Regions from separate parts of the Pseudomonas sp. P39-UII1 genome, predicted to be linked through region 3. Evidence: riboswitches for the same ligand, from Rfam matches in the RefSeq annotation. Region 3 holds a riboswitch; each other region holds the start of a gene.

Region 1 (10,102 bases), on a different contig from region 3:
GCTTGGCACCGTCGATCCACTTGGGGTTGAGGGCGCGGGCACGTATGACGCGGTTCAATTCCTCTTTGAGGGTGCGGATACGCGGCCGGTCGACCTGGCTGTGATCGCCGTGATAACTGGCCACCCGCTCGCCGGACAAGGTCTCGGACGCCGCCAGCATGCCCCCCTGGAATTGGTAGTAATCGTTGGAATCGAGCAGGTCGTGCTCATGGTTGTCCTGGTTCTGCAGCACCGCCTGCACCTGGCCCAGGCGGTGGGCGAACTGGGCCCGCGCGGGGGTGCCTTCGTCGCTGGCGCCATACGCGTAGCCGCCATGATTGAGGTACACCTCGGCCAGGTCGTCACGGCTGTTCCACAGGCGGCCATCGATTGCATTCTGCACCCCGGCACCATACGCGCCGGGCTTGGCACCGAATACCCGCCAGCCGGCCTGGCGTGCGGCCTGCTCGGCTTGCACACCTTGCGCTTGCAGCGTTTCACGCTCGCTGCGCACGCGCGCGGCCAAGGGGTTGAGGTCATCCGGCTCGTCCAGCGCCGCCACGGCCTGCACCGCCGCATCGAACAGACGGATCAGGTTGCCGAACGCATCACGGAAAAACCCCGAGACGCGCAAGGTCACGTCCACCCGCGGGCGGTCGAGCAGGCTCAGTGGCAGGATCTCGAAATCGTCGACGCGCTGGCTGCCGGTGGCCCACACCGGCCTTACCCCCATCAGCGCCATGGCCTGGGCGATGTCATCACCGCCGGTGCGCATGGTCGCCGTGCCCCACACCGACAGGCCGAGCTGGCGCAGGTGGTCGCCATGGTCCTGCAAATGGCGCTCGAGGATCAGGTTCGCCGAGGAAAAACCCAGGCGCCAGGCCGTGGTGGTGGGCAGGTTGCGTACATCCACGGTATAGAAGTTGCGGCCCGTGGGCAGTACATCCAGGCGGCCGCGGCTGGGTGCGCCGCTGGGCCCGGCCGGCACGAAACGGCCCGCCAGGGCTGCGAGCAGGCCGTTTATTTCTGCTGGCCCGCACGCGTCGAGGTTGGGTGCCACCTGCTCGAGCAAGGCCTGGACCACCTCGTGCACCGCCTGCCATTGCGCCTCGGCGGGCAGTTGCAGTTCGCCGTTCAAGGCTTGCTCGATGACCTGCAACGCCAACAATTCGAGACGCTCGCGGCTATCACCGAAGGTGCGCCACGGCGCTTGGCTGATGGCTTGCAGCAGGGTTGGGCATGGCCCTTCCCACGCTTGGCCGAGGTCGCAGTCCAAGGGGTCGAAGCCTAACGCCAAAGCCTTGGCGAGCGTGCGCAGCAAGCTGGCGTTGCCGCCGCGCCCATCTGCGCGCTCGACGCGCAGCAGGGCCAGCAAGGTATCGAGCCGCAGGCGTGCCTGCGGAGACTCGCCGAACACGTGCAGGCCGTCGCGAATCTGCGATTCCTTGAGGTCGCACAGGTAGGTGTCCAGGCGCGGCAACCACACGGCAGCATCATCCAGCTGGCCTTCCAACTGCAACTCGCGGTCGATGTGGTTGGCTTTGACCAGCTCAAGGATGTCGCGCTGCAACTCACGGGCACGCCGTGGGTCGAGCATCTGCGCTTCGTAGAACTCGTCGGCCAGTTGCTCCAGGTGACGCAGCGGGCCGTAGGTTTCGGCGCGGGTCAGCGGCGGCATCAGGTGGTCGATGATCACCGCCTGGGTGCGCCGCTTGGCCTGGGCGCCCTCGCCCGGGTCGTTGACGATGAACGGATAAATGTTCGGCAACGGGCCCAGCAGCGCATCCGGCCAGCACTGGGCGGACAGGCCCACGCCTTTGCCTGGCAACCACTCGAGGTTGCCATGCTTGCCCACATGGATGACCGCATCGGCAGCAAAGGCATGGCGTAGCCAGAAATGGAACGCCAGGTAACCATGCGGCGGCACCAGGTCGGGGTCGTGGTACACGGCGCTGGGGTCGACCTGATAACCGCGCGCAGGTTGAATGCCGACGAAGGTCAGGCCAAAACGCAGGCCGGCCACCATCAGCCGGCCGCTGCGGTACATCGGGTCTTGCTCGGGCGGGCCCCAACGTTCCAGCACCGCTTGCTGGTTGGCGACGGGCAGGCGCGCGAAGGCGGCCTGATAATCCACCAGGCTCAAGCTCTGCGCACAGGGCCGCTGGTCGAGGTGATCGAGGTCGTTGGTCACGCCGCCGAGCAACTGGTGAATCAGCTGCGTGCCGCTGCCGGGAAGTGCGTCGAGCGGGTAACCTTCTGCCCGCAGCGCCTTGAGAATGTTCAGGGCGGCTGCGGGGGTGTCGAGCCCGACGCCATTGCCGATGCGCCCGTCACGGGTCGGGTAGTTGGCCAGCAACAGCGCCACGCGTTTCTGCCCGTTGGGCAGGCGCGCCAGCTCGACCCAGCGCCTTGCCAGCTCGGCCACGAAGTCCATGCGCTCGGGGTGGGCGCGGTAGCAGACCACGTCGGACTGGCTGCGCTCGCTGCGCCAGGCCATGTCCTTGAAGCTCACCGGGCGAGTAATGATGCGCCCGTCCAGCTCGGGCAAGGCAATGTGCATGGCCAGGTCGCGGGCACCCAGGCCCTGCTCGCTGGCTTCCCAACCGGGTTGGTTGTCCTGCGCGCAGATCGCCTGCAGCACCGGGATGTCGCGACGAAACGGCCGCAGGTTGGGGCGCTCCGGGCTGGACAGGGCAAAACCTGTGGTGTTGATCAACACCTCGGCCCCAACGTCGTCCAGCCAGCGTTCGACCTGTTCCAGGCACGCGCTTTCCTTGAGGCTGGCGACGGCAATCGGCAACGGGTTGAGGCCTGCGGCCTGCAGGCGTTCGCAGAACACGTCGATGAACGCAGTGTTTGCCGCCTGCAGGTGCGAACGGTAGAACAGCAGCGGCGCCACCGGGTAGTCCGGGTGCCACTCGCCGTACCAGTCTTCCAGGGCCGCCGCGGGTTTGGCCGGGTGATAGACCGATGTGCGCGGCAGCGGCTGCGGCGCGTCCCAGCTGTAATCGCGGCCCAGCCACTGGTTGGCCAGGCACTTGAACAGGTTGACGGCATTGGCCTTGCCGCCCTGGCGCAGGTAGTGCCAGAGGCGCTCGGCCGGTTCACCGGTAACGGTGCCAAGGCCGGTCAGCTCAGGGTCCGGGCGGTCGTCACCCGGCACCAGAATCAGCTGCACGCCGCGCGCGGTCAGCTCGACCAACTGCTCGACGCCATAGCGCCAATAGCCGACCCCACCGTGCAACGACACCAGGATTACCTTGGCATGGCGCAGTACCTCGTCGATATACAGATCGACCGAAGCATGGTTCTGCACCTGCATGGGGTTGGCCAGGCGCAGGCTGGGAAAGTCGTCTGGCAGTTGCTCGGCGGTTTCGGCGAGCAGTGCCAGGTGCGAGTCGCCGCTGCAGAGGATCACCAGCTCGGCGGGTGTCTGGCCGAGGTCGGCGATGCTGTCGTCCGGCACGAAGCCGCCGGGCTGGGTCCGCAGCAGGTGCATGGGTCAGGCGCCCAGGGCTTGGCGCAGGCGCGCTTCCAGTTGCGCGGCATCGAGGTCCTGGCCAATCAGTACCAGGCGGGTCATGCGCGGCTCGCCAGCGCGCCAGGCACGGTCGAAGTGCTTGTCGAAACGGGTGCCCACGCCCTGGACCAGCAGGCGCATCGGCTTGCCGGGGATGGCTGCGAAACCTTTGGCCCGCAGAATGCCGAACTCCACTACCAGCTGGGTCAAGGCGTCGAGCAGCAGGGCTTCGTCGGCTTCCGGCAGGTCGATGGAGATGGAATCGAAGGCGTCATGGTCGTGGTCATCATGATCGTCGTCGCCGTCATGGTGGGCGTCATGGTGGGTGCGACGGCCATCGATGTGCGCTTCCGACTCAGCGCCAATACCCAACAGCACGTCCAGCGGCAGGCGGCCGCTGCTGGCTTCGATCACCTTGACCGCAGGCGGCAGTTCTTCGGCGACTTCGGCGCGCACCTTGGCCAGGCCTTCGGCGTCGATCAGGTCGGCTTTGTTGAGGACCACCAGGTCGGCACTGGCCAACTGATCGGCGAACAGTTCGTGCAGCGGCGATTCGTGGTCCAGGTTGGGGTCGAGCTTGCGCTGGGCGTCGACCTGGTCGGGGTAGGCGGCGAAGGTGCCAGCGGCCACGGCCGGGCTGTCGACCACGGTGATTACCGCGTCGACGGTGCAGGCGTTACGGATTTCTGGCCACTGGAAGGCCTGTACCAACGGTTTTGGCAGGGCCAGGCCGCTGGTTTCGATGAGGATGTGGTCGAGGTCGCCGCGGCGGGCCACGAGTTCGCGCATCACCGGGAAGAACTCTTCCTGCACGGTGCAGCACAGGCAGCCGTTGGCCAGTTCGTAGACACGGCCGCTGGCCTCTTCCTCGGTGCAGCCGATGCTGCACTGCTTGAGGATTTCGCCGTCGATGCCGAGCTCACCGAACTCGTTGACGATGACCGCGATGCGACGGCCCTGAGCATTGTCGAGCATGTGCCGGAGCAAGGTGGTCTTGCCCGAGCCGAGGAAGCCGGTGACGATGGTGACGGGGAGCTTGGCCAGTGTTTTCATGTCGCGTTGCCCTTGGCAGGATGGCGCGGGCATGCGGGACGAAAGCCTCGGGCCAGGCCGGCCGGGCTCGTTCGCCACCGGATCACCCCGCCCGGTTGAAAGTCGAAATCGTTGCGAGGCAGGTCTCCTGGCTTGCACCGTTCAGGCCTTGATCAGACAAGAGCCTGGCGGGATGACGCCTTCCCGCGCCTGGGCGCAGTGGCTGTGTCGATCCGTTGCCGGTACTTACAGTTGCGGGGGCAGCCGCGGCTTGTACCGCGTTCCCGTCTTAGCTTCGGTTTGGCCGAAGAACCTCGAAGCGGCAAGGCTACGCGGGGGGTGGCGGGTGGTCAACTCATGGCTTGAGATTTGTGGCGCCCTGGCGACCGAGCGCCGCGCGGGCGGCGCTCGATTTGCGCACCACCACGGCATTCAAGGAGCCCCCTTCGCGTCCCACTCCGCCTCCCCCCAACCCCATCAACCAATTGACGCCACCCCTGCCCCGTGCTCTCCTTACACCCTGCGTTCAGGTGCCCCCACGGGGGTGAAACGGGAAACCGGTGCGTCGCAGGCCCTCGACCAGGGCCCGACAACTCCGGTGCTGCCCCCGCAACGGTAAGCGAGCGAAGCGTCTAGACCACTGTGCCAAGCAGTACGGCATGGGAAGGTGACGCGTTCACAGGAGCCCTGCTCCTCCTCGCAAGCCCGGAGACCGGCCTGGCGTTCATGAACACCCCGCGGTGGGCGGGCGCTGTCGCATTCCCCTGGGCCATCCACGCCCGGGGCTGTCGCGCTCGCCTGTGCCCCGTTGCCCCTATAAAAAGCAAAGCAGAGGAACGCGTCATGCCCACCACCAGCGCCAAACACACCATCGCCACCCCCGTCACCCTCAGCCAGCGCGTCATCATCGCCGCCGGCGCCAGCCTGCTTGGCCTGTGCCTGATTTACTTCGCCGGCTTCTCGCACATCGAAGCCGTGCACAACGCCGCCCACGACACCCGCCACAGCGCCGCCTTCCCCTGCCACTGAGACCGCCCCATGATCAAGCGCATTGCCCGCACCGCCGGGTTCAGCGGCCTGCTTGCAGCGTTGCTGCTGACCCTGCTGCAAAGCTTCTGGGTCGCCCCGCTGATCCTCCAGGCGGAAACCTACGAATCGGCAGCCCCTGCCGCCGAGCACCATAGCCATGACGGCGAAGCGGCCGTTGCCCACGAACATGCAGCAGGCCATGAACACAGTGCCGAGGCCTGGTCGCCAGAGGACGGCTGGCAGCGCATCCTGTCCACCACCGGTGGCAACCTGGTCGTCGCCGTCGGTTTTGCCCTGATCCTCGCTGCGCTTTACAGCCTGCGTGAACCCAACCGCGTCAGCACCGGTGCGCTCTGGGGCCTGGCCGGGTTTGCGGTGTTCTGCCTGGCGCCCACCCTGGGCCTGCCGCCGGAGCTGCCCGGCACCGCCGCCGCCGACCTCGGCCAGCGCCAAAGCTGGTGGATCGGCACCGCTGCCGCCACCGGGCTGGGGCTGGCGCTGCTGGTGTTCGCCCGCCATTGGCTATTCAAGGTGATCGGCGTGGTCTTGCTGGCAGTCCCCCACGTGATCGGTGCTCCGCAACCCGACGTCCACCAAAGCCTGGCTCCTGAGGCCCTGGAAACCCAGTTCAAGATCGCATCCTGGGTAACCAATGCCGCCTTCTGGCTGGCCTTGGGCCTGCTCAGCGCCTGGCTGTACCGCCGCTCCAGCCACGCCTGATGGCAAACCAGCACCCACCGCCGGCCCTGTACGCCGGCTTTGGTTGCCGCCGGGGCTGCCCGGTGGACGTGCTCGACACGCTGCTGCGTCAGGCCCTGGAAAGCCACGGCCTGGCGCTGGCAGCGCTGCGCGGCATTGCCAGCATCGATTTGAAGGCCGACGAGCCAGGCCTGCAACAACTCGCCAAACGTTACGGCTTACCCTTGATGCTGTTCACCGCCAGCCAGCTGCACCCCTTCGAGCCCCTGCTCAGCCATCGCTCTGCGCTGGCCCACGCCCACAGCGGCTGCTGGGGTGTCGCGGAAAGCGCGGCCCTGGCCCTCGCGCACCTCGACCACGGCAATGCCAGGCTCCAGGTGACGCGGCAATCGCTTGGCCCCGCTACCCTCGCCCTCGCCTGCGGCGGATAATCGCTACATCCATTACCTGCAAGGAATCTTCATGACGGTCTACTTCATCGGCGCCGGCCCCGGCGACCCCGAGCTGATCACGGTCAAGGGGCAACGCCTGATCCGTCAGTGCCCGGTGATCATCTACGCCGGCTCTCTAGTGCCGACGGCAGTGCTCGAGGGCCATCAGGCCGAGACAGTCATCAACAGTGCCGAACTGCACCTGGACCAGATCATCGAGGCCATGCACACGGCCCATATAAAAGGCCAGGATGTGGCCCGGGTACACAGTGGCGACCCCAGCCTGTATGGCGCCATCGGCGAACAGATCCGCCATCTGCGCGAGTTGAATATCGGTTACCAGATCATCCCCGGCGTTACGGCCACCTCCGCCAGCGCCGCATTGCTGGGCTGTGAACTAACCCTGCCAGAGGTCGCGCAAACGGTGATTCTCACCCGTTACGGCGACAGCTCACCGATGCCTGCTGGCGAACAACTGAGCGACCTGGCGCGCCATGGCAGTACCTTGGCCATCCACCTGGGGGTCAAGCACCTGGCCCGTATCGTCGACGAACTTGTGCCCCATTACGGTCTCGACTGCCCGGTCGCCGTGGTGCACCGTGCAACCTGGCCGGATCAGGATTGGGCCCGCGGCACGCTTGGCACTATCGTCGAACAGGTGGCCGCCAAGGGCTTTCGCCGCACGGCGCTGATCCTCGTCGGCCACGTGCTCGGGGACGCACCGTTCGCCGCGTCAGCCTTGTACCGCGCAGGGCACGCACACCTCTATCGCCCGGGTGATTGACCATTGCCAACCTGCCAGGTGCCGTAGCAGACTCCAGGCTCCATTGCGCGGACCGGAGTCACGCCCATGCTCGAGCTACGCCCCAATTGTGAATGCTGCGACGTTGATCTTGCGGGCGACAGCCCTGACGCGCTGATCTGCTCGTTCGAATGCACCTTCTGCCGCAACTGTGCCGAAACCCGCTTCCAGGGCCGCTGCCCAAATTGCGCCGGCCAGTTGCTGGCCCGCCCCCCGCGCGTCGGCCAGGCGCTCAGCAACAACCCTGCCTCTACCCAGCGCGTGTCGAAGCCTCACGCCGCCTGCGCATAAGCAGCTACCGAGGGCAGGCAGCGTCGAGATGCCTCTGACGATGCCCGCCCTCAGCCGTTTTTGTAGGATTTTTCAACAAAGTCAGCCCGCTTAGTCAACAGATCTATACTCGCCATTATCAAGGCGTCGGAATGGAAGTATCGTGCTGCGCTGCAGAAAGACCTTGCAGACGTATTCCTGATAACCGCGGGAAACGGACCACATTTCGACAGGAGTTTTCCTCATGACAACCGTGCTGATCGTCGACGATCACTCTACCGTCCGCTTCGCGCTGCGCATGTTGCTTGAGCGCGAGCGCTTTCAAGTTATTGGTGAGGTCGACAATGGGAGTGAAGTTGGGCAGGTAGCACGCAACCTGCAACCGGATGTGGTGGTACTGGACATCGGGCTTCCGGGGCTTGACGGCATGGAGGTGATAAAGCGCCTGCAGCAGCTACCCAAAGTGCCAAGGATCATGGTGCTGACCGGGCAAGCCACCGACCTGTACGTACGCCGCTGCCTGGACGCCGGCATTGGCGCCTTCGTGACCAAGGATGAAGACCTCGAGGCTGTCGTCTTTGCACTCAAGGCGCTGGTGAAGGGCTATTCCACCTTTCCGCAGATGTCGGTCAACAGCAATTCCCTGGAAAGCGAGGCGGCGCGGCTGGGCAGCCTGTCAAACCGCGAGATGGAGGTACTGCGACGCCTGGCTCGTGGCGAGAACAACAAGAACATTGGCCATTGCATGAACCTCAGTGCCAAGACCATCAGCACCTACCGTGGACGCATCATGGACAAGCTCAAGACTGAATCATTGGTGGAAATGGTTGACCTGGCCACGCGCAACTACGTCAAGTAGGCCCGCAATCGCCATGAAACGCTCGCTGGCAGGCCTGCTCATGGCCATCGGCCTGGCCTGCTGCTCCCCTGCAACCCTCGCCGACGCCGAGCCACGGCAGCTGCTGGCGCGCTCCATCAGTGCTGCGCCACCGCTAAAACTGGGCAGCGAAGACCGGCAATGGCTGCAGCAACGCAAGGCTTTGCTGCTGGGTAGCTCCCGCCCCGATTACCCGCCGTTCGATATCAACATCAGCCAGGCCGACTATGAAGGCCTCAGCGCAGACTATGCCGGGCTGATTGCCGAGCAACTGGGCATACCGATCGAAGTCAGGCGATTTTCCAACCGCCATGAGGCGATCGCTGCCCTGCGTGATGGCAAGATCGACTTGCTGGGCAGCTCCAACGGCTTCGAAGCCGCCGATGCCCAGCTAAGCCTGAGCCAGCCCTACGCCGACGACTTGCCGGTCATCGTTACCCGCGAAGGGCGCACCCTGAAAAACGACAAAGACCTCGCCGGCCTGCGCCTGGCAATGGTCGATCATTACTTGCCGGGCGAAACGGTCCGCACGCTCTACCCCAAGGCTCAACTGAGTTTCTATCGCTCTACCCTGGCCGGCCTGGCGGCGGTAGAGATGGGCGATGCGGATGCGTACCTGGGCGATGCCATCAGTACCGACTATCTCATCGGCAAAAGCTACCAGGGCCTGGTAAGGATCGACCATTTCTGCCAGGTGCCTCCCGGGAGTTTCTCTTTCGCCCTGGCCAGTGACAACCAACGGCTTCGTCGCCTGGTGGATACAGCCCTGGGGAAGATTACCGAAAGTGAACGTTTAAGCATCCTGCGCCGCTGGAGCAGCGGCAACACCAGCATCCTGCTCGAGCGTCACTTGTCAGCGCTCAGCGCTGAAGAGCAGGCCTGGATCGATCGCAACCCGACGGTCAGCGTACTGATCGACACGGCACTCGCCCCGCTGACCTTCAACGATGCCCGCCAGCAACCGACAGGCATTACCATCGACCTGCTCAAGCGGATCGGCTTGCGCACCGGGCTGCACTTCAAGTTCATCGAGCGCAATGCCGTGCAGACCATGGTCGAGCAGGTGGCACGTGGCGAGGCGCAAATGATCGGTGCCTTGGGTTACGGCGCGCAGCGTGCGGCCCAGCTGCGTTATACCCGCCCCTACCTGGTAAGCCCGCGGGTCCTGGTAACGCGCAACCAGGCGGGGTGGCAGGTGCAATCCAGAGACCTTGATGGCCAGCGCATTGCCGTGGTGCGTGGCTCCCCCTTGCGCGCCGAGGTGCAGCGCCGCTACCCCAAGGCCAAGGTCGTCGAGGTGAACAACCCCCTGAGGCTCATGGAAGCCGTGGCCAACGACAGCGCTGACGTCGCCTACAGCAGCCACATCAATGCCACGTACTACATCAACCAGGTCTTCAAGGATAAGTTGCGCATTGCCAGCGTGCTCGGCGAAAACCCGGCCTTGGCTGCGTTCGCCGTCG
Region 2 (10,102 bases), on a different contig from region 3:
CGGCGGTGTCGAGAGGTTGGCAGGCGTCACGCCACCAGGTCGGGTTCATAGTGCAGGTCCTTTGAGCATCAGGGGCAGGCCAGCGACGGTCAGTACCACCCGCTGGCAGCGTTCGGCGACGGCCTGGTGCAGCCAGCCGGCCTGGTCGACATAGCGCCGGGTCAGCTCGCCCATGGGCACCACGCCCAGGCCGGTTTCGTTGCTGACCAGGAGGATCGTGCCGGGCAGCTGCACAAGGCAGTCGAGCAGCGCGTCGCGTTCCTCGGCCAGGCGCTGCTCGTCTTCGAGCATCAGCAAGTTGGTCAGCCACAGGGTCAGGCAGTCCACCAGCAGGCAGCGCCCTTCGGCGGCCTCGGCGCGCAGCACGGCGGCCAGGGCCAGGGGTTCCTCGATCAGCCCCCAGTCGGTTGGCCGACGCTGGCGGTGCAGGCGCACGCGTTCGCTCATTTCGCCATCGAGCGGCTGGCTGGTGGCGATGTAGGTCACCGGCAGGCCGCTGTCGGCAGCCAGTCGTTCAGCCAGGCGGCTTTTGCCCGAGCGGGCGCCGCCAAGGATCAGGTTGAGCATGTCAGGCGACCCCACAGAGCTGGCGCAGGTGCGCGGTATCCAGGTGTTTTTCCACCAGGTCGGCCAGGCGCTCGATATCGCGCTCGCGCAGGGCCTCATAGTCGACCTGCTGCACGCCCTCCAGGCCCGCCCAGCGCAGCAGTGCGGCGCACGACTGGCTGCCTTCGAACAGGCCGTGCAGGTAGGTGGCAAGGATCTGCCCGTCGGCGCTGATGGCGCCATCGCTGCGGCCATCGGCCAACTGCACGGCCGGGCATTGCAGCGCAGGGCCGTGGGTGACACCGGCATGAATTTCGTACCCTGCCACGGCTGCTTGCTCAAGGCTCAACGCCCCGGCCACGTTGCGCAGTTGCTTCTCGGCTTCGAGGGTCGTGGTGTAATCGAGCAGCCCCAGGCCCGGGCTGGAGCCTGCAGCCCCTTCCAGGCCAAGCGGGTCGTGCACGTGGTGGCCGAGCATCTGCAGCCCACCGCAAATACCGATGAGCTTGCCGCCATAGCGCAGGTGCCGGGCGATGGCCGTGTCCCAGCCGCGCGCACGCAGTTGCGCCAGGTCGCCGCGCACGCTCTTGGAGCCCGGCAGGATGATCAGGTCGGCCGGCGGAATCGGCTGGCCAGGGCCGATGAACTGAAGGTCCACCTGCGGGTGCAGGCGCAGCGGGTCGAAGTCGGTGTGGTTGCTGATGCGCGGCAACACCGGAACGATCACCTTGAGCACGCGCTCATCCTTGGCCGCCTGGCGCACATCGATACCGTCTTCGGCCTCCAGGTGCAGGTCGGTGACATACGGCAGCACGCCCAGCACCGGTTTGCCGGTGCGCTGCTGCAGCCAGTCCAGGCCCGGCTGCAGCAAGGCGATGTCGCCACGGAAGCGGTTGATGACGAAGCCCTTGACCCGCGCCTGCTCGCTCGGCGACAGCAGTTCGAGGGTGCCGACCAGGTGGGCGAAAACCCCGCCCCGGTTGATGTCGGCCACCAGGATTACCGGGCAGTCGACCGCTTCGGCGAAGCCCATGTTGGCGATGTCACCGGCGCGCAGGTTGATCTCGGCGGGCGAGCCCGCCCCTTCGACCATCACCACCGGGTATTCGGCGCTCAGGCGCTGGTGTGACGCCAGTACCGCCTGCATGGCGATGGCTTTGTAGTCGTGATAGGCCACCGCATTCATGCTGGTGACTGCGCGGCCATGGATGATCACCTGGGCACCGGTGTCGCTGTTGGGCTTGAGCAGCACCGGGTTCATGTCGGTGTGCGGCGCCAGCCGGCAGGCCTGGGCCTGTACGGCCTGGGCACGGCCGATTTCGCCACCATCTGCGGTCACTGCGCTGTTGAGCGCCATGTTCTGCGGCTTGAACGGCACCACGGCCACGCCCTGGCGCAACAGCCAGCGGCACAGCGCGGTGACCAGCGTGCTCTTGCCGGCATCGGAGGTGGTGCCTTGCACCATGAGGGTGGTCATGCCGTTTCCTTCTGATAATCGGCCAGGGCTTGTGCCAGGCGCTGTTCATCGGCCCCGCTGGCGGGCAGGCCGAGGCGCACGGCTGGCGGGTACTCGAACAGGCGGACGAGGATGCCCCGGCGGGCGAGAAAGTCATGCAGGTGCGCGGCACGGTCGCTACGCACGTACTGGAACAGGTCGCAGCTGCCCGTAGGCGCAAGGCCGCTGCGTTCCAGAAGCACGGCCAACCGTTGGCTGGCCTGGGCGCAGCGTTCGATCTGCGCCGGGTGCGCTGCCTGGTCGGCGAAACAGGCCTGGGCCACTACTCGGGTCGGGCCGCTGACGGTCCACGGGCCAAGCAGATCAGCAAGGCGCTGTAGCAGTGGCAGTTCGGCTGCCACGCAGCCAAGCCGCACACCGGCCAGGCCGAAGAATTTGCCGAACGAGCGCAGCACGATCAGCCCGGGGCGCTCGGCACACTGCACCACGCTGTGTTCGGGGGTGTTGTCCATGAACGCTTCATCGACCACCAGCCAGCCGCCCCGCTCGGCCAGGCGGGCATGCCAGGCAAGCAGCTGCTCGCGGGGTATACGCCGGCCGGTGGGGTTGTTCGGGTTGACCAGCACCAGCACATCGAGGCTGTCGAGTGTGCCCTCGACCTGCGCTTCATCCAGCTCGATCAGCCGGTGGCCTGCCCGCTGCCAGGCCTGCGGATGCTCCGCGTAGCACGGCGACAGGACGCCAACCCGGCCCGTCGGGCGCAACTGCGGCAAGGCCTGGATCGCCGCCTGCGAGCCGGCCACTGCCAGCAACTGGCGAGCGCCGTAATAAGCACGTGCAGCAGCTTTGAGGCCATCCTCCGTTTCCGGCAGGCGGGCCCAGGCATCCACCGGGATCGGCGGGATCGGGTACGGCCAGGGCGCGATGCCGCTGGACAGGTCGAGCCAGGCCTCACGGGCAATGCCGTACTGCCGTACCGCCCGCAACAGGCGGCCTCCGTGCTCAAGCATTCAAGTACGCTCCCAGGCAAATCAGCAGCAACCACAGCCACACGCCACGTTGCACCAGGCTCCAGCCACGCTCGATAGCGTCGGCGTCGGCCATCGGCCCTTCGCCCAGACGCGGGCGCTCGTGCAACTCGCCGTGGTACACGGCCGGGCCGCCGAGCTCGACGCCCAGCGCCCCGGCACCTGCTGCCATCACCGGCCCGGCGTTAGGGCTGTCCCACAACGTCGCCTGTTTGCGCCAGCAGGCCAACGCCAGGCGGGCCTTGCCGAGCAGCGCGTAGGTCAGCGCCACCAGCCTGGCGGGCATATAGTTGAGCACATCGTCGATGCGCGCCGCGCACCAGCCAAAGCGCTCGAAACGTTCATTGCGATAGCCCCACATGGCGTCCAGGGTATTGCTCAGGCGGTACAGCACCACGCCCGGCGCACCGGCGATGATGAACCAGAACAGCGCGGCGAACACCGCATCGCTGCCGTTCTCCAGCACCGATTCGGTGGCGGCTCGGGCCACAGCGGGTTCATCGAGCTCGCGGGTTTCGCGGCTGACCAGATAGCCCACACGCCGCCGTGCTTCTTCCAGGTCGCCCTGGCGCAGGGCACTGGCAACTGGCAGCACGTGCTCGCCCAGGCTGCGCAGGCCCAGCGCGCAATACAGCGCCAGCACGTCCACCAGCCAGCCCACATAGGGCAGCCAGGACAGGATCAGCGCGACCAGCGTCAAGGGCACCACGGCCAGGAACCAGGCACTCACGCCGTGGCTGCGCCAGCCTCGCCCACCAGCATTCAGGCGCCGCTCCAGGCCCGATGCCAGGTTGCCAAAGGCCACCAGCGGGTGGCGCCGCTGCGGCTCGCCCAGCAACGCATCCAGGGCCACCCCGGCCACGGTCAGCAAGGCCACGCTCATTGGCGCTCTCCCCATTGGTTCTCGAACAGCATGTCACTCAAGGGCCGCTCTTCGGCCCAGTTTTCCATCACCAACATGGGTGCCGGATAAAATTCGGTTACCGGCCCAAGGCACAGTACCGCGACCGGCTTGGCGCCGGCCGGCATGCCCAGCAGCTCGGCCAGTGCCTGGGGCTCGAACAGCGAAACCCAGCCCATGCCAAGGCCTTCGGCACGGGCCGCCAGCCAGAGGTTCTGAATCGCGCAGGCCAGCGAGGCCAGGTCCATTTCCGGTAAGGTTCGGCGGCCGAAAATGTGTGGCTCACGGTTGTCCATCAACGCCGCCACCCACAGTTCGGCGCAATCGTTGATGCCTTCGACCTTGAGCTTCATGAAGGCGTCGGTACGCTCGCCCAAGGCCTCGGCCGTGCGCAACCGCTCCTGCTCTACCAGCGCCTTGATGCGCCCGCGCAGTTCGCCCTGCGTGATGCGAACGAAGCGCCACGGCTGCATCAGGCCAACGCTGGGGGCCTGATGCGCGGCGCCGAGCAGGCGGCCGAGCACCTCGGGGGCCACCGTGCCGCCGGCAAAGTGGCGCATGTCGCGACGCTCGCCGATGGCCCGGTAGACCGCGGCGCGCTCGGCATCACTGAAGGCGTGTTCGCTCATGGCCGCAACAGCGCCGCCGCCGCCTCGGGGTTGGACGGGAAATAAAAGTGCACGTAAGACGCAGTGAGCCGGCCCAGGCGGTAGACCGCTTCGTTACCGCGCCCACCATTGGGGCTCAGGCCCCGGGCAATCGGTTCCAGCGCGGTGCTGGTCAGCGAGTGGTGGTAGGTATGCCCGCGCAGGGTACCCTCGGGCAGCTCGACGGCCTGCAGGGCAAGCGCTGCCAGGCGTTTCTGCATGGTCGCCTCGCCCGGCAGCAGGCCGAGCAGCGCAGCACGTTCACCGGCAACGTCGGTCAAGGCATCGAGCAGGTAGAGCATGCCGCCGCATTCGGCCAGCAGGGGCTTGCCCGCGGCGTGATGGGCACGGATGGCTTCGGTCATCGGCGCGTTGGCAGCCAGGGCATGGTGATGCAGCTCGGGATAGCCGCCCGGCAGGTACAAACTGTCCACATCGGGCAGCGCCTGATCGTGCACAGGCGAGAAGAATGTCAGCTGGGCGCCCAGATCGCGCAGCAGGTCGAGGTTGGCGCCATAGGTGAAGGCAAACGCTTCGTCCTTCGCCACGCCGATGCGCACGCCAGCCAGCGACGCGGCGCAGGGCTGCGGCGAGGGTTCGGCGAAGGCCACCGGCGGCGGCAATGCTGCATCGCAGCTGCTGCCCAGGGCTTGGGCGGCAGCGTCCAGGCGCGCATCCAGGTCATTCAGCTCACTGGCCTGCACCAACCCCAGGTGGCGGCTGGGCAGCTCGATGCCGCGCTCGCGCGACAGCCCGCCGTACCAGCGCAGCCCCTCGGTAAGGCTGCCTTCAAGCAGTTGCGCATGGCGCAGGCTGCCCACCCGGTTGGCCAGCACACCGGCGAACGGCAGGTCGGCCTGGTAGCGCGCCAGGCCCAAGGCCAGGGCGCCAAAGGTCTGGGCCATGGCAGTGCCATCGATCACCGCCAGCACCGGTACGCCGAAGTGGCGGGCCAGGTCGGCGCTGGACGGGGTACCGTCGAACAGCCCCATGACCCCCTCGATCAGGATCAGGTCAGCCTCGCCCGCCGCTTCCCACAGCAGGCGGCGGCTCTCTTCGGCGCCGATCATCCACAGGTCGAGCTGGTACACCGGCGCACCGCTGGCGCGCTCGAGGATCATCGGGTCGAGAAAATCAGGCCCGCACTTGAACACCCGGACTTTACGCCCGAGGTTGCGGTGCAGGCGGGCCAGGGCCGCAGTCACGGTGGTCTTGCCCTGGCCAGAAGCCGGGGCCGCGATCAGTACGGCCGGGCAGTGTCGCGTGTGGCTCACAGTTCGACGCCCTTCTGCGCGCGGATGCCCGCCTGGAACGCATGCTTGAGCATGCCCATCTCGGTGACCGTGTCGGCCAGCTCGATCATTTCCGGCTTGGCCGCGCGGCCCGTGACGATCACATGCTGCATGGGGGGACGCGCCTGGATGTCGCAGAGCACCTGGTCGAGGTCGAGGTAGCCATGCTTGAGCGCGATGTTCAGTTCATCGAGCACCACAAACTGCACGGACGGGTCTTGCAGCAATTGGCGCGAAACCGTCCAAGCCGCTTCGGCGGCGGCGATGTCGCGCTGACGATCCTGGGTTTCCCAGGTAAAGCCCTCGCCCATCACGTGGTAGCGCACCTGCTCGGGGAAGCGCCGGAAGAACAGCTCCTCGCCGGTGCTGTTGCGGCCCTTGATGAACTGCACCACGCCGCACTGCATGCCATGGCCCAAAGCGCGCGCGAGCATGCCGAAGGCCGAGCTGCTCTTGCCCTTGCCGTTGCCGGTAAGTACCAGCAACAGGCCGCATTCGTTTGGGGAATTGGCGATGCGCTCGTCGATGACTGCCTTCTTGCGCTGCATGCGCGCCAGGTGGCGTTCGTCGCGGTCGGTGAGTTCGCTCATGGGGGTACTCCGCAGGCTGACGCCACGCGAAGAAGCGGCGACAGGTCGATAGACAGGCAGGCGGAGAGCGCGCAGGAGCCGTGGCCAGACGCCACGGTGCACCGCGCATCACCCTCCGTGATGCCGTTGGCAGTGACAGGCCGGTCTCCGGGCTTGTGAGCGGGCGTCGGCCCGGCCTGCGCGCCTTCCCGGATGCTGGCATCCAGTGGCCCTGCGCGGCCTTTGACTCACCTACCGTTGCGGGGGCAGCGCCGGACTCGCGCCCTTTATGGCGCCCACCGGCTTCCCAGTTTCACCCCACCCAGACAAGGCTGGCAGGGCACCTGAAACACGCGCGAAGGTTAGAGGGTTGAATGGGGAGCGTCAATCGAACGGGGGTGATTTCACAAAGCCCATCGCCGGTTGCCGACGATGGGCTTTGAGCTTTAGCGACGAATCAGCGCCAACACTGCATCGGTCACTTCACGGGTGGTGGCCTTGCCGCCCAGGTCAGGCGTGTGCAGGCCACTTTCGGTGACCGCTTCGATCGCGGCCATCAGCTCGCGCGCGGCAGCGTGTTCGCCCAGATGCTCAAGCATCATCACCGCGGTCCAGAAGGTAGCGATGGGGTTGGCCACGCCCTTGCCGGTGATATCGAACGCCGAGCCATGGATGGGCTCGAACATCGACGGGAAGTCACGGCCGGGGTTGAGGTTGGCGGTGGGCGCGATGCCCAGGCTGCCGGACAGCGCAGCAGCCAGGTCGGACAGGATGTCGGCATGCAGGTTGGTGGCCACCACCACATCCAGCTGCTCGGGCTTGAGCACCATGGTCGTGGTCACGGCGTCCACCAGCTCGCGGGTGGTGCGCACATCGGGGTAATCCTTGGCCACCTCCTCGAACACCTCGTCCCACAGCACCATGCCATGGCGCTGCGCGTTGGACTTGGTTACCAGGGTCAGGTGTTTTGCCGGGCGAGTGCGGGCCAGCTCGAAAGCGAAGCGGTGGATGCGCTCGACGCCAACGCGGGTGAAGGTCGAGACCTCGGTGGCCACTTCGATCGGCAAGCCCTGGTGGACACGGCCGCCACTGCCGGAGTATTCCCCTTCGGAGTTCTCCCGCACGATCACCCAGTCAATTGCCTTGCCCTTGGCCAGCGGGCTGGTCACCCCTGGCAACACGCGGGCCGGGCGTACATTGGCGAACTGATCGAAGCCCTGGCAGATCGGCAGGCGCAGGCCCCACAGCGACACATGGTCCGGTACTTCCTGGCTGCCCACGGCGCCGAAGAAGATGGCATCGAAGGTTTTCAGCCTTTCCAGGCCGCCCTCGGGAATGTATTGGCCTTCGCGCAGGTAACGCTCCGAGCCCCAATCGAAATGCTCGAAATCGATGCCGAAACTACCGCGCTTGGCAGCCAGTGCCTGCAGTACCTCGACACCCGCGGCGATCACCTCGACACCAATGCCATCACCCGGAATTGCCGCGATCTTGTAGTTGCTCATGCCTCGACTCCCATGCTTGTTGTGGCCCGCCGGGCTTGTGCTGGCGGGTATGAGCCGAGTATATGTAGTGAACCCAGGGCAGCAGTTAACCCTGAATTACCTCTTAAGTAACCATGGGTTAATGATGAATCCAACACAGGACCTGGGCTTCTTTCACCTCCTGGCCAAGCAAGGCAGCCTGGCAGCCACCGCACGCGAGCTAGGCGTCACGCCGCCGGCGGTGAGCAAGCGCCTGGCAGCACTGGAGGCACGCCTGGGCGTGCGCCTGGTCAACCGCACCACCCGCTCCATGAGCCTGACCGCCGAGGGCGAGCTGTACTTCGCTCACGCCGCGCGCATCCTCGTCCAGGTCGATGAAGTGGAACAATTGATCGGCCGCCACCGCGCCGAGCCCAAGGGCTTGATCCGGGTGAACGCCTCGCTGGGTTTTGGCCGCCGCTACATCGGCCCGGCCCTGGCCGACTTCTACGCGCGCTACCCGGACATCGAGGTGCAGCTGGAAATCAGCGACCACCCGCTGGACTTGGCCAGCCACGGCTTCGACCTGGGGATTCGCTTCGGCAGCCTGCCGGACGCCTCTTTCCATGCCCGCAAGATCGCGTCCAACCGCCGCCTGCTGTGCGCTTCACCGCTGTACCTGGAAAAGCACGGCACACCGCTGAAACTGACGGACCTGGCCCAGCACAACTGCATTTTCCTGCGCCAGAATGAATCGCCCTATGGCGTGTGGAGCTTCACCAACGGCGGGCGCACGCAGAACATCAAGGTGCAGGGTGCACTGAGCTGCAACGACGGTGAGGTGGCACTGAACTGGGCGCTGCATGGCCATGGCATCTTGCTGCGCGCCGAGTGGGACATTGCCCGCTACGTGCGTAGCGGGCGTTTGCGGCTGTTGCTGGAAGATCAGACGCCAACCCGTGCTGACGTCTACGCGGTGTACCCGCAGCAGCTGCACCTGTCGGCGCGGGTGCGCAGGCTGATCGACTTTTTGATCGAGCGTTTCGAGCGCATCGACCACCTGGACCTTGAAGAAGTTGGATGAACTGGCATGCCTGGCCGCGCTCTGAATACTGAGAGACCTACTCAGGAGCGCGGCGTCCATGAATCGCATCGGCATTCTCTTACCCTGGGCGCTGGGCGCCTTTCTGGCGGGATGTGGCGACACCGCATTACTGGGTGTCGATGCAGGCAGCGGGCCTGCACCGCAATTGCCTGCGCCAAATCCGACACTGATCCCGACCGTCAACATCGCACCCGCCATCGGCTGGCCTAGCGGCGGCAAGCCCAAGGCTGCAGCGGGCACGCAAGTGGCGGCCTTCGCCGACAAACTCGATCATCCGCGCTGGCTGTATGTGCTGCCCAATGGCGACGTGCTGGTCGCCGAGACCAACGCCCCGCCCAAGCCCGAGGATGGCAAGGGCATCCGCGGCTGGGTGATGGGCAAGGCGATGAAGCGCGCAGGCGCCGGGGTGCCTAGCGCCAACCGCATCACGTTGCTGCGGGATGCCGACCATGACGGCGTTGCCGAGCTGCGCTCGACCTTTATCGAGGGGCTCAACTCACCGTTCGGCATGGCTTTGGTGGGCAATAACTTCTATGTCGCCGACACCGACCGACTGCTGCGTTTCAAGTACTCGCCAGGGGCCACGCAGATTCGCGAGCCCGGCAAGGCAGTTGTCGATTTGCCCGGCGGGACGCTCAACCACCACTGGACCAAGAACGTGATTGCCAGCGCTGATGGCAAGAAGCTGTATGTGACCGTGGGCTCGAACAGCAATGTCGGCGAGAACGGCCTGGACCAGGAGCAGGGTCGCGCGGCGATCTGGGAAGTCGATGCCGCCAGCGGCACGCACAGGATTTTTGCCTCAGGCTTGCGCAACCCCAACGGCCTGGCCTGGGAGCCGCATACGGGCGCCTTGTGGACAGCGGTCAACGAGCGTGACGAGATTGGCAGTGACCTGGTGCCGGACTACATCACCTCGGTCAAGGATGGCGGATTCTATGGGTGGCCTTACAGCTACTACGGGCAGCATGTCGATGAACGCGTCAAACCGCAGGATCCGCAGAAAGTAGCCCGCGCGTTGGTGCCAGATTATGCAGTAGGCCCACATACCGCCTCGTTGGGGCTGGCGTTCGCGCAACCTGGCGTGCTGCCACC
Region 3 (10,102 bases):
CGTCTTCTTTCGCCACCATGCCAAACTGGATCATCCAATCGCCCAGCCGCACCGCCGTCGGCGAAGTCGTCGCCTTCGTCGACAACGCTCGGCGCGAACTTTTCCCCGTGCTCGCCAACGCGCCCTTGCCCACCGACCTCGCCCATTTCGAGGCCACGTACCTGGACGGCGAAGGGTGTTTTCTGGAAGCCCGTGATCAAGGCCGATTGATCGCGGCCATCGGGTACCTGCCTTATGACCATCGCTTCAAGCAACTCGATTACCAAGGCAAGCACGTGGTCGAAGTGGTGCGCCTGTTCGTGCTGCCCGAGTACCGCCGTCACGGCCTGGCAGCCGCCCTGTTTGCAGCCTTGCGTGACCAGGCCATCGAGGACGGTGTCGAGTGCCTGTACCTGCATACCCACCCGTTTCTTCCTGGGGCCATCCGCTTCTGGGCGCGTCAAGGGTTTGGGGTGATCGATGTTGAGGACGATCCGGTGTGGCAGACGACGCACATGGAGCGATGGCTGGCTGGCTAGGATTTTTCCTACTTGTCGGCGGCGAGTGTGGACACCTGGTTCATTTCAAACGCGCGGTGATTTCCTTACCGTCGGGTCACTGACATGACGAAGGGAGAACGCCCATGGCACACCTTGCGCTGTACAAACTTGAACTGCTCGACGAGTTCGAGAGCCGCACCGATGCGTGGACCTTTGCCGATTTTGAAAGGCGGCTCTCGCAGTTGCGGCCCACGACCAATTACCACGATGCCAAGGGCATCATCAATGCAGCGCACAAGGAGGGCGGGTGGCCGAAGGCCGTGAAGCAGTATTTGCTGACCAATTACAAGGTGCACGGCAATGTCAGCTCGGAGTTCACCGACACCTTTGCTGATGTGGTGGCAGCGATGACTGACGCGGAGAAACAGGCTTGGGGCGTTGCCTGAGCGTTTCAGGCGGTCGGCTTGAGTGCCAGGGTGATGCGCAAACCGAGCGCCGCCCGCGCGGCGCATCGCGGGGCGCTTGCCTTGGGATCTTTAGGGCCCATGAGATCGAGCGCCGCCCGCGCGGCGCTTCGCGGGGCGCCTGCCTTGGGATCTTCAGCGCCCATGAGATCGAGCGCCGCCCGCGCGGCGCTTCGCGGGGCAAGCCCGCTCCCACATTTGTTGCAACGCGCCATGGCCTGATAGGCCATAGTTGTCAGCCTTGTTGGCCCGACGAGATATCTAGGGTGGCGCTGCCGCCGCCCCGCCTGTCTTCAGTCATGCGCCAAGGCGGACAACCATGGCCTGACTGGAATGGCACGTTGCAACAAATGTGGGAGCGGGCTTGCCCCGCGAAGCGCCGCGCGGGCGGCGCTCGATCTCATGGGCGCTAAAGATCTCAAGGCAAGCGCCCCGCGAAGCGCCGCGCGGGCGGCGCTCGATCTCACAGGCGCTAAAGATCTCAAGGCAAGCGCCCCGCGAAGCGCCGCGCGGGCGGCGCTCGATCTCACAGGCGCTGAAGATCTCAAGGCAAGCGCTTCGCGAAGCGCCGCGCGGGCGGCGCTCGATCTGCGGAACGCCGCAAAACCCACGGCATGCACCTACCAGCCATGACGCGAGCAGACCAACTCACAACCCGCCCGTCAACGGCCACTCCACCGCCAACCGAATCTGATCCCCATCCAACTCCGCCTGCGCCGTATCCCCGCGGTGCACGTTATGCCTCAGCGAAAACGTCGTGCCCTTGGCCTTGCCGCTCTGCACCACATACCGTGCCTCCAGGTCCCGCTCCCAATGCTTGCCGCCCTTGCCATAGCCCAGGTACGCATACCCGCCACTGGGGTCTACATGCGTACCATCGATATCGAACCCGCGCACGTACAACGCGGTCAGGTTCAACCCCGGCACACCATACGCGCCCATGTTCAGGTCATAGCGCGCCTGCCAGGACTTCTCGTTCGGGGCGTTGAAGTCGGACATCTGCACGGCGTTGGCGATATAGATCGCACCGCGGGTCACGTAGTCGAACGGCGTGTTGCCATCCACCTGTTGCCAGCCCAGGCTGAAGCTGTGCGGCCCTTGGCTGTAGCGCGAGATCAGGCTCCAGGTGGTGTTGTCGATACGCCCGGACAGGGCTTTGCCGGTGTCGGTGGTGCGGTACAGGTTGAGGTCCAGGCTCAGGCTGCGGCGGTCGTCCAGGGCGTGGGTGATCGTGCTGCCAAGGTAGTGCTGATTCCAGGTGTCCTCGTAGCGGGAGGTGTACAGGCTGCCGCTGAATGCCGCGTTGGGGTTCCACACCACCCCGGCGAGGTCAAAGCTGTTGCCCTTCTGGCCGTTGGAATAGTTGACCACGAAGCCCTGGTCGTGGCTTGAGGCGTTGCGGTCGGTACTCTCGTTGAAGTGCCCGGCAACCAGCTTGACCTTGTCGATTTCATTGCTGGTGAGGAAAAAGCCGGTGGCGGTTTCGGGCAGCAAGCGGCTGTCGGACGAACTGAACACCGGCGTTTTTACCCGCTGCTCGCCATAGGCAAGCACGGTGTTGGACAGGCGCAGTTTCAACGCGGCACCACCGCGGCTGTATTCGTTTTTCGGGTGGCCATCGTTGTCTACGCCAAGCAAGCGGGCCTTGCCGGCGCGCCCGCCGCCGCTGTCGAGCTGGACGCCGAGGTAGGCGTGGGCATCGACACCTACGCCGATCAGGCCTTGGGTAAAGCCTGACTGGAATGTACCCATCAAACCGTAGGCCCATTCTTCTGCCAGGCCGTTACGTTCGCTGCGAGGCTTGTAGGCATTGCGCCCAGCGCTGTTACGGCCACCGTGCTTGTAGTCACGCTGGTCGTAGACCGTGCGGTTGAGGAGGCTCCAGGTACTGTCCTCGACCAGGCCGTTGCTCTGTGATTGTGCAGATTCAGCCAGCGCCAAAGGCGCAAGGCCAATCAGCGGCAGGGCCAGCAGCAAACGGCTCATTGCCCGGCCTCCAGCTGCTGCAGTTGCGCCGCCAAGCGCGTTTGTGCCCGTGCCGGCAGCGTGGCGGGCAATTGGCCAGGGCCGGTGGCGCCCACCTGAATCAGCATCACCATGCCCATGGCCAGGTGCGGAATGCACTGAATACCGTACAGCCCAGGCACCGTGAAAGTCTGCTCGAACGGCTGGTTCAGCTTGCTCTTGAACGCCTCGGCACCGGCTGGCAGCAACCCCGGCAGGCTGGCCGCGTTATGGCCGCTCTGGGTCGGCACAAAGCGCACGGTGTCACCCGGTGCAATGCGCAGGTGGTCCGGCTCGTAGACCATGGCGCCCGCCGGCCCGCGGTTGAGCATCTTCACTTCGTGCACTTCGGCCAGCGCGGTAAAAGGCAGCAGGGTGCTGGCGAGCAGCAGGGCGGTGGGGCGCAGCAGCATGGCAGGAATTTCCTGGTTCAGGGGGCGCGAAAGCGCAGGATGCGCGCGCCGTCGAAGGGGTCGGTGAGGTAGTGGGCGTGTACGCCGAAGGTGCTCAGCAGGCGCTCGGGGGTGAGTACCTCCAGCGGCTTGCCGAGGGCGACCAGGCAGCCCTGTTCGAGTACCGCCACGCGGTCGCAGGTGAGGGCCTGGTTCAAGTCGTGCAGGGCCACCAGGGTGGTGACCGGCAGTGCCTGCACCTGCTGCAACAGGCTCAGCTGGTGCTGGATGTCGAGGTGGTTGGTCGGCTCGTCGAGCAGCAGCACCTGAGGGCGCTGGGCCAGGGCGCGAGCGATGTGCACACGCTGGCGTTCGCCGCCCGACAGTGAGCCCCAGATGCGTGTGCGCAGGTGCGTGGCATCGAGGTCGGCCAGGGCCTGCTCGACAATGGCGCGGTCCGCGTTGGAGAACGGCGCCAGCGCCGATAGCCACGGGGTGCGCCCCAGCGCCACGGCGTCGAACACGCTGATCGCGTCGAGGGTGTCGGCCTGTTGCTCGACCAGCGCCAGGGCCTGGGCGATACGCCGGCGCGGCAGGCGCGCGAGGGGCTCGCCAAGCAGCTGCACGCTGCCGCTGTGCGGTGGACGCAAGCCGGCCAGCAGCTTGAGCAGGGATGATTTGCCGGAGCCGTTGGGGCCGACGATGCCAAGGGTTTCGCCTGCCGTCACGGTGAGGTTGATATCGCGCAGCACGCGATTGCCCGACAGTTGCAGGCTCAGGCCCTGGCAGGTGAGTGGGGCGATGTGCAGCGGCGTCATGACCGTCATGCGCGCCCCCGGCGGCTGACCAGGATCAGCGCAAACACCGGGGCGCCGATCAGCGCCGTGACCACGCCCACCGGGATCACCTGGCCAGGGATCAACGTGCGCGACAGCATGTCGGCGGCGATCAGGAACAACGCACCGCCCAACGCACTGGCCGGCAGCAGCCGGCTGTGGCCGGGGCCAAGCAGCAGGCGCAAGGCATGTGGAATGACCAGCCCGACGAAGCCGATGGCGCCGACAATCGAAACCATCACTGCCGTCACCAGCGCCGCGCAGCTGATCAACAGCAACTGGCTGCGGCGCACCGCGATGCCCAGCGATGCCGCTGAGTCGGCGCCGAAGGTGAACGCGTCCAGCGTGCGCCGGTGCCACAGGCACACCACCAGCCCGAACAGCGCCACTGGCACCGCCAGCCCTACCGATGGCCAGCGCACGCCGCTGAGGTTGCCCAGCAGCCAGAACAGGATGCCGCGGGCCTGCTCGGCGGTGGCCGACTTGGTGATGAGGAATGCGGTCAGGGCGTTGAACAGTTGCGAGCCGGCGATGCCGGCCAGGATTACCTGGGCGTTGTTGCTGCTCGGCCCGGCCGCGCGGGCCAGCATCAGCACCAGGGCGAAAGCCGCCACGGCGCCAACGAATGCGCCGCCGGACATGCTCAGGGCTACGCCGCCCAAGCCCAGCAGGCCGACCAGCACGGCACCGGTCGAGGCACCTGCCGACAGGCCCAGCAAGTAGGGTTCAGCCAGCGGGTTGCGCAGCAGCGCCTGCAGGATCACCCCGCAGGTCGCCAGCCCTGCACCGCAGGCCGCAGCGACCAGGGTGCGGGGCAGGCGGTAGTTCCAGATGATGCCGGCGTCGATCGGGTCGACCGGGTAACCGGCCTGCCACAGGTGGTTGGCCAGCACCTGGTAGACCACGCTGGGCGACACGCTGGTTTCGCCAATGGCAGTGCCTGCAAACAGGGCTGCGAGCAGGGCGGCCAAGGCCAGGGCAGTGCAGGGCAACAGGCGCTTCATCACTGTGCCGCTTTACCGCTGGCGAACGCCGCCGACAAGGTCTGCAGGCCGCGGAACAGGCGGATGCCCGCTTGCATGGCGTCGGCGTCGAGGATGATGATGCGGTTGTTCTTCACGGCGTCCATGTGCTGGGTGACCGGGTCGCTGTGGAGGAACTCGAGTTTTTTCTGGTAGTCGTCGGCGGGGAAGCGGCGGCGGTCCATACGGGCGATGATCAGCCAGGTCGGGTTGGCCTTGGCGATGGTTTCCCAGCCCACGGTCGGCCATTCTTCGGTGGACTCGACCACGTTGCGCACGCCCAGGGTGCGCAGCATGAAATCGGCCACCCCTTGGCGGCCGGCGACGTAGGGGTCGATATCCAGGTCAGCGCTGGAGAACCAGAACAGTGCCGACGTGTTGCTCAGATCCTTGCCGGCCAGTTGTTGCCTGGCGCTGTCCAGGCGCGCCTTGAGGTCGGCATTCAGCGCCTCGCCGCGGTCCTGCACGTCGAAGATTTCGGCCAGCTGGCTGACGCTCTTGTAGATGCTGTCGACCTGAAACGCCTGCAGCCGGGTGCCGTCGGCACCCACCAGGTTGTCCTTGCCTTCGCAGTCCGAGGGCAGCAGGTAAGTGGGGATCTTCAGTTCGTTGAACTGTTCGCGGGTAGCGACCACGCCTTGGGCGCCGACCATCCACTCGAACTGCACCGCCACCAGCTCAGGGCGCTTGCCGACCACCGCTTCAAAACTTGGGTCGTTGTCGGCCAGGCGCGGTACCTGGTCGTTCAACGCCTTGTACTCCGGCAGCACATTATTGAACCAAAGCGAAGTGCCGGCCAGCTTTTCACCCAACCCCAAGGCATAGAGCATTTCGGTGCCGGCCTGGCCGATGGTCACCGCGCGCGCGGGGGCATGCGCGAAGGTCTGCGGCATGCCGCAGTTGTCCACGGTCAGCGGGTAGTGCGTGGCGGCGGCGTGGGCCACGCCGGTGAGGCTCAGGCCGGCGAGCAGGGTGGCGAAACGAGGCAGCATGCTGGGCGATCTCCTATCGGACAGTTCACGGAAGGAACGCACGGACAGGCATCGCCGAGCCCCTGCAGGCGGCAGGGGCAACACTGATGGCCAATCCCGGACACCCCGCCGGTTGGTGAATGTAAGCCGGCAGGTCTCCTGACTGGTGCTTCATCACCCGGCTCCGGCCTTCCCGGATCATGGGACCCAGTGGCATTCATGGAGCGGGCTCGGCACCTACAGTTGCGGGGGCAGTTCCGTTTGGCGCGCCTGCGCGGCCTGGGATTCCCTATTAATTCCGTGGTGGAAACCGGCGGCCCGCATGGTAGACCATCAGGCGCCGGGTGAAAACGCTAAATCAGAAGTACTTGAGCCAGGCGATGTCGCGCCGGCGGCCCTTGAGCCGGGCGAACCAGCGCACCGGCAGGTACAGCGCCGCGGCCAGCAACACAGCACTCAGCCACACCGCGCCAATGCCGTCGAAGCCGAAGAAGTCGCCGTGGTTCAAACCGAACAGCGCGACGCATGCCAGGTACAGCAGCTTCAGTACGTACAGGTGCAGCAGGTAGAAGAACATCGGCGCCGCGCCGAATACCGCCAGGGCACTGATCCAGCGTGCCTGGCCGGCGCGTTCGAAAGCGCGCAGCAACAGCAGGCCGCAACCAAGTGTCAGGGCCAGGAACAGCAGTGAAGGCGGGTATTTGGTGATGTTGAAGAAGCTCATCAGCGTTTGGGTCAGCGTCGGGTAGCCGCTCCACGGCGCTTCGCCGTAGCCGTTGAGCATGCGTAGCACGACGAACCCCAGCACGGCGATCACGCCTGCCAGCAGCAGCTGATGCTGACGCTGGTGCGCCTGCACACCACGGCCGAACCATGGGCCAAGGCCATAGCCCAGGGCGATCACGCCGATCCACGGCAGCACCGGGTAGGAGGTTCGCAGGCGCAGGCTGTCGGAAACCTCCAGCCAGCCACGGTCATGCAGGATCGCCCAAGGCACGTGCATCGCCGAACCGCTGCCAGAGTGCAGGCCATCGAGCAGGTTGTGGCCGGCGATGAGCACGCCAGCCAAGCCCAGCAGCGCGGGGCGCGGCAGCCACACCAGCAGCGACAGGGCGATCATGCTGACACCGATGGCCCAGATCACCTGCAGGTAGATCACGCTGGGCGGCAGCTGGAAGGTCCAGGCGAAGTTGACCAGGGTGAACTCCAGCACCACCAGGAACAGGCCGCGCTTGAACAGGAACGCCGAGACATCGCTGCGGCCCTGGTACTTTTCGCCGTACAGCCAGGCCGACAGGCCGGTGAGCAGTACGAACACCGGCGCGCACAGGTGGGCCAGGGTGCGGCTGGCGAACAGCGACGGGTCGGTAACGTCGATGGCCATCGGGTCGCTGACCTGACGGTGCAGGAAGAACGTCTCGCGAACGTGGTCGAGCAGCATGAACAGAATCACCAGGCCGCGCAGGGCGTCGATGCTCTGCAGGCGCTGGGTGAGCAGGGTGGGGGTGGCGGCGGCACTTGTCATGGAAGAGGGTCGCAGGCAGGAATGGATGTCAAATGAAACGTTATCTTATAACTATTCCATGACTGCCTGGTAGTGGTTTTTGTGCTGTTCATGCGGGCCTCATCGCCGGCAAGCCGGCTCCCACACGGCGCTGCTGTACCTGTAGGAGCCGGCTTGCCGGCGATGAGGCCGGTACAGCCAACTCAGATCAGAAGCTGTAATCCACGGTAGCAAAGTACGACCGCGGCACGCCCATGATCCACTGCGTGCCACTGAACGCCGAGGCCACGTACTCCCGGTCGAACAGGTTGTTCACCTGCAACCCGAGCCGCACGTCCGGCAACACCTGCCAGCCGATGTTGGCATCGACCACGGTGTACCCCGGTGCGCGCTGGGTGTTGGCAGTGTCGGCGTAGCGCTCATCCACATAGCGCGCGCCAATGCCGGCTTCCACCTGCTGGCCGAACCCCTTGGTCAGCCACAGGTTGGCGGTACGCCGTGGCACATTGGCCGGGCGGTTGCCGCTGCGGTCCTGGGGCCCACCGCCGGCCGTCTCGTCGAAGTCGTCATACCTGGCGCGCAACAGCGAGGCATTGGCAGAAACCTGCCATTGCTGCGGCAAGGCCAGCTCCAGCGTCGCCTCCAGGCCATCGGAGGTCTGTTGCCCGGCCTGCTGCTTTTCGTGGGTGAGCGGGTCATCCACCAGCAGCTTTTTCTTGACGATGTGGAAGGCCGCCAGGGTCCACTCCCCGCGACCTTCCCAGAAGCGTTGCTTGAGGCCCAGCTCGGTCTGCTTCGACTCGGTCAGGTCGTAGTTCATCTGCGTCGGGCTCAGGCTGATCAGGTTGTTCACCCCGTCCTCGCTGGTGGAATACTGGCCGTACAGCGACAGGTTGTCAGTGGCTGCAAACACCAGCCCGGCGCGCCAGTTGCCGCCTTGCAGGCTGCGGTCGCTGCGCGTGTTGTTGGTGAGGTTGTCGCGGTCGATGTGGTTCTGGTCGCGGCGCACGCCGGTCACCAGCGACAGGCGCTCGGTCAGTTGCAGGCGGTTCTCGGCAAACAGGGCGAAGGTGTGGGTGGTGGAAAGGGTTTGCGGGCGGGTGGGCGAATCGCTGTGGAACCCGCCCGGGGCCGGTTGCCATGGGTCGATGTAGTCGCCGCCGACGTCGTTGTACGGCGCGTTGCTGTCCACGTTGAAACGCACCTTGTTGTACTCGGCACCGACCAGGGTCCTGCTCGCCAGGCCAAACAACGAATGGTCGAAGGTGAAGGTCTGGCGGTCACCGATCTGCTCCTGGTTGTGCTTGATCTGCAGGTAGCTCTGGCGCAGCAGCTGCCCACGGTCGGCATCCCAGCTGTAGTCCTCGGCGTTGCGCCAGTGGCGGCGGCTTTTGATGTAGTAGAGCTGGTTGCTGGCGCTGAGCTGGTCGTTGATGGCCCAGTCGGTAGTGAGGCGGGTCCACTCGTCGTGGTAGCGCTGCACGTCATTCTGGATGTTGTAGTTCTTCTTGCGCAGGCTGCTGCGGTAGTGCCCGTCGATCAGCGGGGTGCCGTAGTAGTTCGCCGGCTGCGCGTCGCCACGTTCATGGGCCAGGGTGAAACTCAAATCGTCGCTGGCGTCGAAGCGCAGCGCCGCGCTGAGTGCCAGGCTGCGCGACTCGGTGCGGTCGACCCAGCCGTTGCCCGCCTGCTGGTTGAGGGTGAGGCGGTAGCTCAGGCGCTCGCTGAGGCTGCCGCCGCTGTCCAGGCCGAGTTGTTGGCGGTCCCAGGAGCCATAGCCCAGGCGCAGGTGGTTGTGAATGTCGCCGGTCACGGGCTTTTTCGGGATGACGTTGATCACTGCACCGGTGGCGCCTTCTCCATACAGCACCGAAGCCGGGCCGCGAATCACATCGATGCGCTCGACCATCCACGGGTCGACCGGGAACGTCTGGGTGCCAGCACCGGTATACAGGCGCGCGCCGTCGAACAAGGTCATCACCGAACCTTGCCCGGTAAAGCCGCGGGCCGACAGGCCGGTGCCGCCATCACCCGGGCTGCCGACGAAGGTGATGCCCGGCGAGCGGGTCACGGCGTCCTGCACGGTGAAGTTGTTGCGTTGCTGGATCTGTTCGGCGGTGATGCTGCTGGTACTGGCCGGGGTTTCCAGGGCGCTGAGGTTCAGGCGTGAACCAGCCTGGGTCGGCGTGGCGAGGTCGACGTGTTGGTCATCGCGGGTGTCGGTGACGGCCGTGGACGGCAGCGCCAGGACGGCTGAGCCTTGGTCATCGGCCAGGGCTGGCAGGGCGACGGCCAGGCAGGCCGCCAGAGGGTGAAGCTTGAAGAAACGGGACATGTCTTTCCACTGCTGCAGGAATGAATGGATCCCGGTGGAAAACACGCAAAGGCGCAACCGCACACGCAGGCGCGCACGCGGATACCGGCCTGCGC

What was found. A riboswitch is a leader RNA that binds a small molecule or an ion and turns the genes downstream of it on or off. The one in region 3 is predicted to bind cobalamin.
Region 1: it holds a riboswitch for cobalamin, as region 3 does, so the genes downstream of both, ABEH27_RS14725 (CbtB-domain containing protein) here and ABEH27_RS07545 (ABC transporter substrate-binding protein) in region 3, are expected to answer to the same signal.
Region 2: it holds a riboswitch for cobalamin, as region 3 does, so the genes downstream of both, cobO (cob(I)yrinic acid a,c-diamide adenosyltransferase) here and ABEH27_RS07545 (ABC transporter substrate-binding protein) in region 3, are expected to answer to the same signal.

The regions. Positions count from the first base shown of each region.
Region 1 covers NZ_JBDFPP010000010.1:61,988-72,089, forward strand. Annotated here, with positions in the region: gene cobN (cobaltochelatase subunit CobN) at 1-3,478, opposite strand, end outside; gene cobW (cobalamin biosynthesis protein CobW) at 3,482-4,552, opposite strand; cobalamin riboswitch at 4,652-4,863, opposite strand; cobalamin riboswitch at 5,043-5,267, shown strand; gene ABEH27_RS14725 (CbtB-domain containing protein) at 5,375-5,560, shown strand; gene ABEH27_RS14730 (CbtA family protein) at 5,570-6,280, shown strand; gene ABEH27_RS14735 (cobalamin biosynthesis protein) at 6,280-6,690, shown strand; gene cobM (precorrin-4 C(11)-methyltransferase) at 6,722-7,474, shown strand; gene ABEH27_RS14745 (DUF1272 domain-containing protein) at 7,541-7,783, shown strand; gene ABEH27_RS14750 (response regulator transcription factor) at 8,007-8,621, shown strand; gene ABEH27_RS14755 (transporter substrate-binding domain-containing protein) at 8,635-10,102, shown strand, end outside.
Region 2 covers NZ_JBDFPP010000027.1:43,896-53,997, forward strand. Annotated here, with positions in the region: gene cobT (nicotinate-nucleotide--dimethylbenzimidazole phosphoribosyltransferase) at 1-49, opposite strand, end outside; gene cobU (bifunctional adenosylcobinamide kinase/adenosylcobinamide-phosphate guanylyltransferase) at 46-567, opposite strand; gene ABEH27_RS22995 (cobyric acid synthase) at 569-2,023, opposite strand; gene cobD (threonine-phosphate decarboxylase CobD) at 2,020-3,012, opposite strand; gene cbiB (adenosylcobinamide-phosphate synthase CbiB) at 3,005-3,913, opposite strand; gene bluB (5,6-dimethylbenzimidazole synthase) at 3,910-4,560, opposite strand; gene ABEH27_RS23015 (cobyrinate a,c-diamide synthase) at 4,557-5,852, opposite strand; gene cobO (cob(I)yrinic acid a,c-diamide adenosyltransferase) at 5,849-6,460, opposite strand; cobalamin riboswitch at 6,581-6,802, opposite strand; gene ABEH27_RS23025 (tartrate dehydrogenase) at 6,886-7,944, opposite strand; gene ABEH27_RS23030 (LysR family transcriptional regulator) at 8,069-8,986, shown strand; gene ABEH27_RS23035 (sorbosone dehydrogenase family protein) at 9,045-10,102, shown strand, end outside.
Region 3 covers NZ_JBDFPP010000004.1:101,153-111,254, forward strand. Annotated here, with positions in the region: gene ABEH27_RS07510 (GNAT family N-acetyltransferase) at 18-518, shown strand; gene ABEH27_RS07515 (hypothetical protein) at 623-925, shown strand; gene ABEH27_RS07520 (hypothetical protein) at 931-1,173, opposite strand; gene ABEH27_RS07525 (OprD family porin) at 1,592-2,929, opposite strand; gene ABEH27_RS07530 (pseudoazurin) at 2,926-3,360, opposite strand; gene ABEH27_RS07535 (ABC transporter ATP-binding protein) at 3,378-4,166, opposite strand; gene ABEH27_RS07540 (iron ABC transporter permease) at 4,163-5,179, opposite strand; gene ABEH27_RS07545 (ABC transporter substrate-binding protein) at 5,179-6,189, opposite strand; cobalamin riboswitch at 6,300-6,498, opposite strand; gene ABEH27_RS07550 (heparan-alpha-glucosaminide N-acetyltransferase domain-containing protein) at 6,527-7,693, opposite strand; gene ABEH27_RS07555 (TonB-dependent receptor) at 7,881-10,007, opposite strand.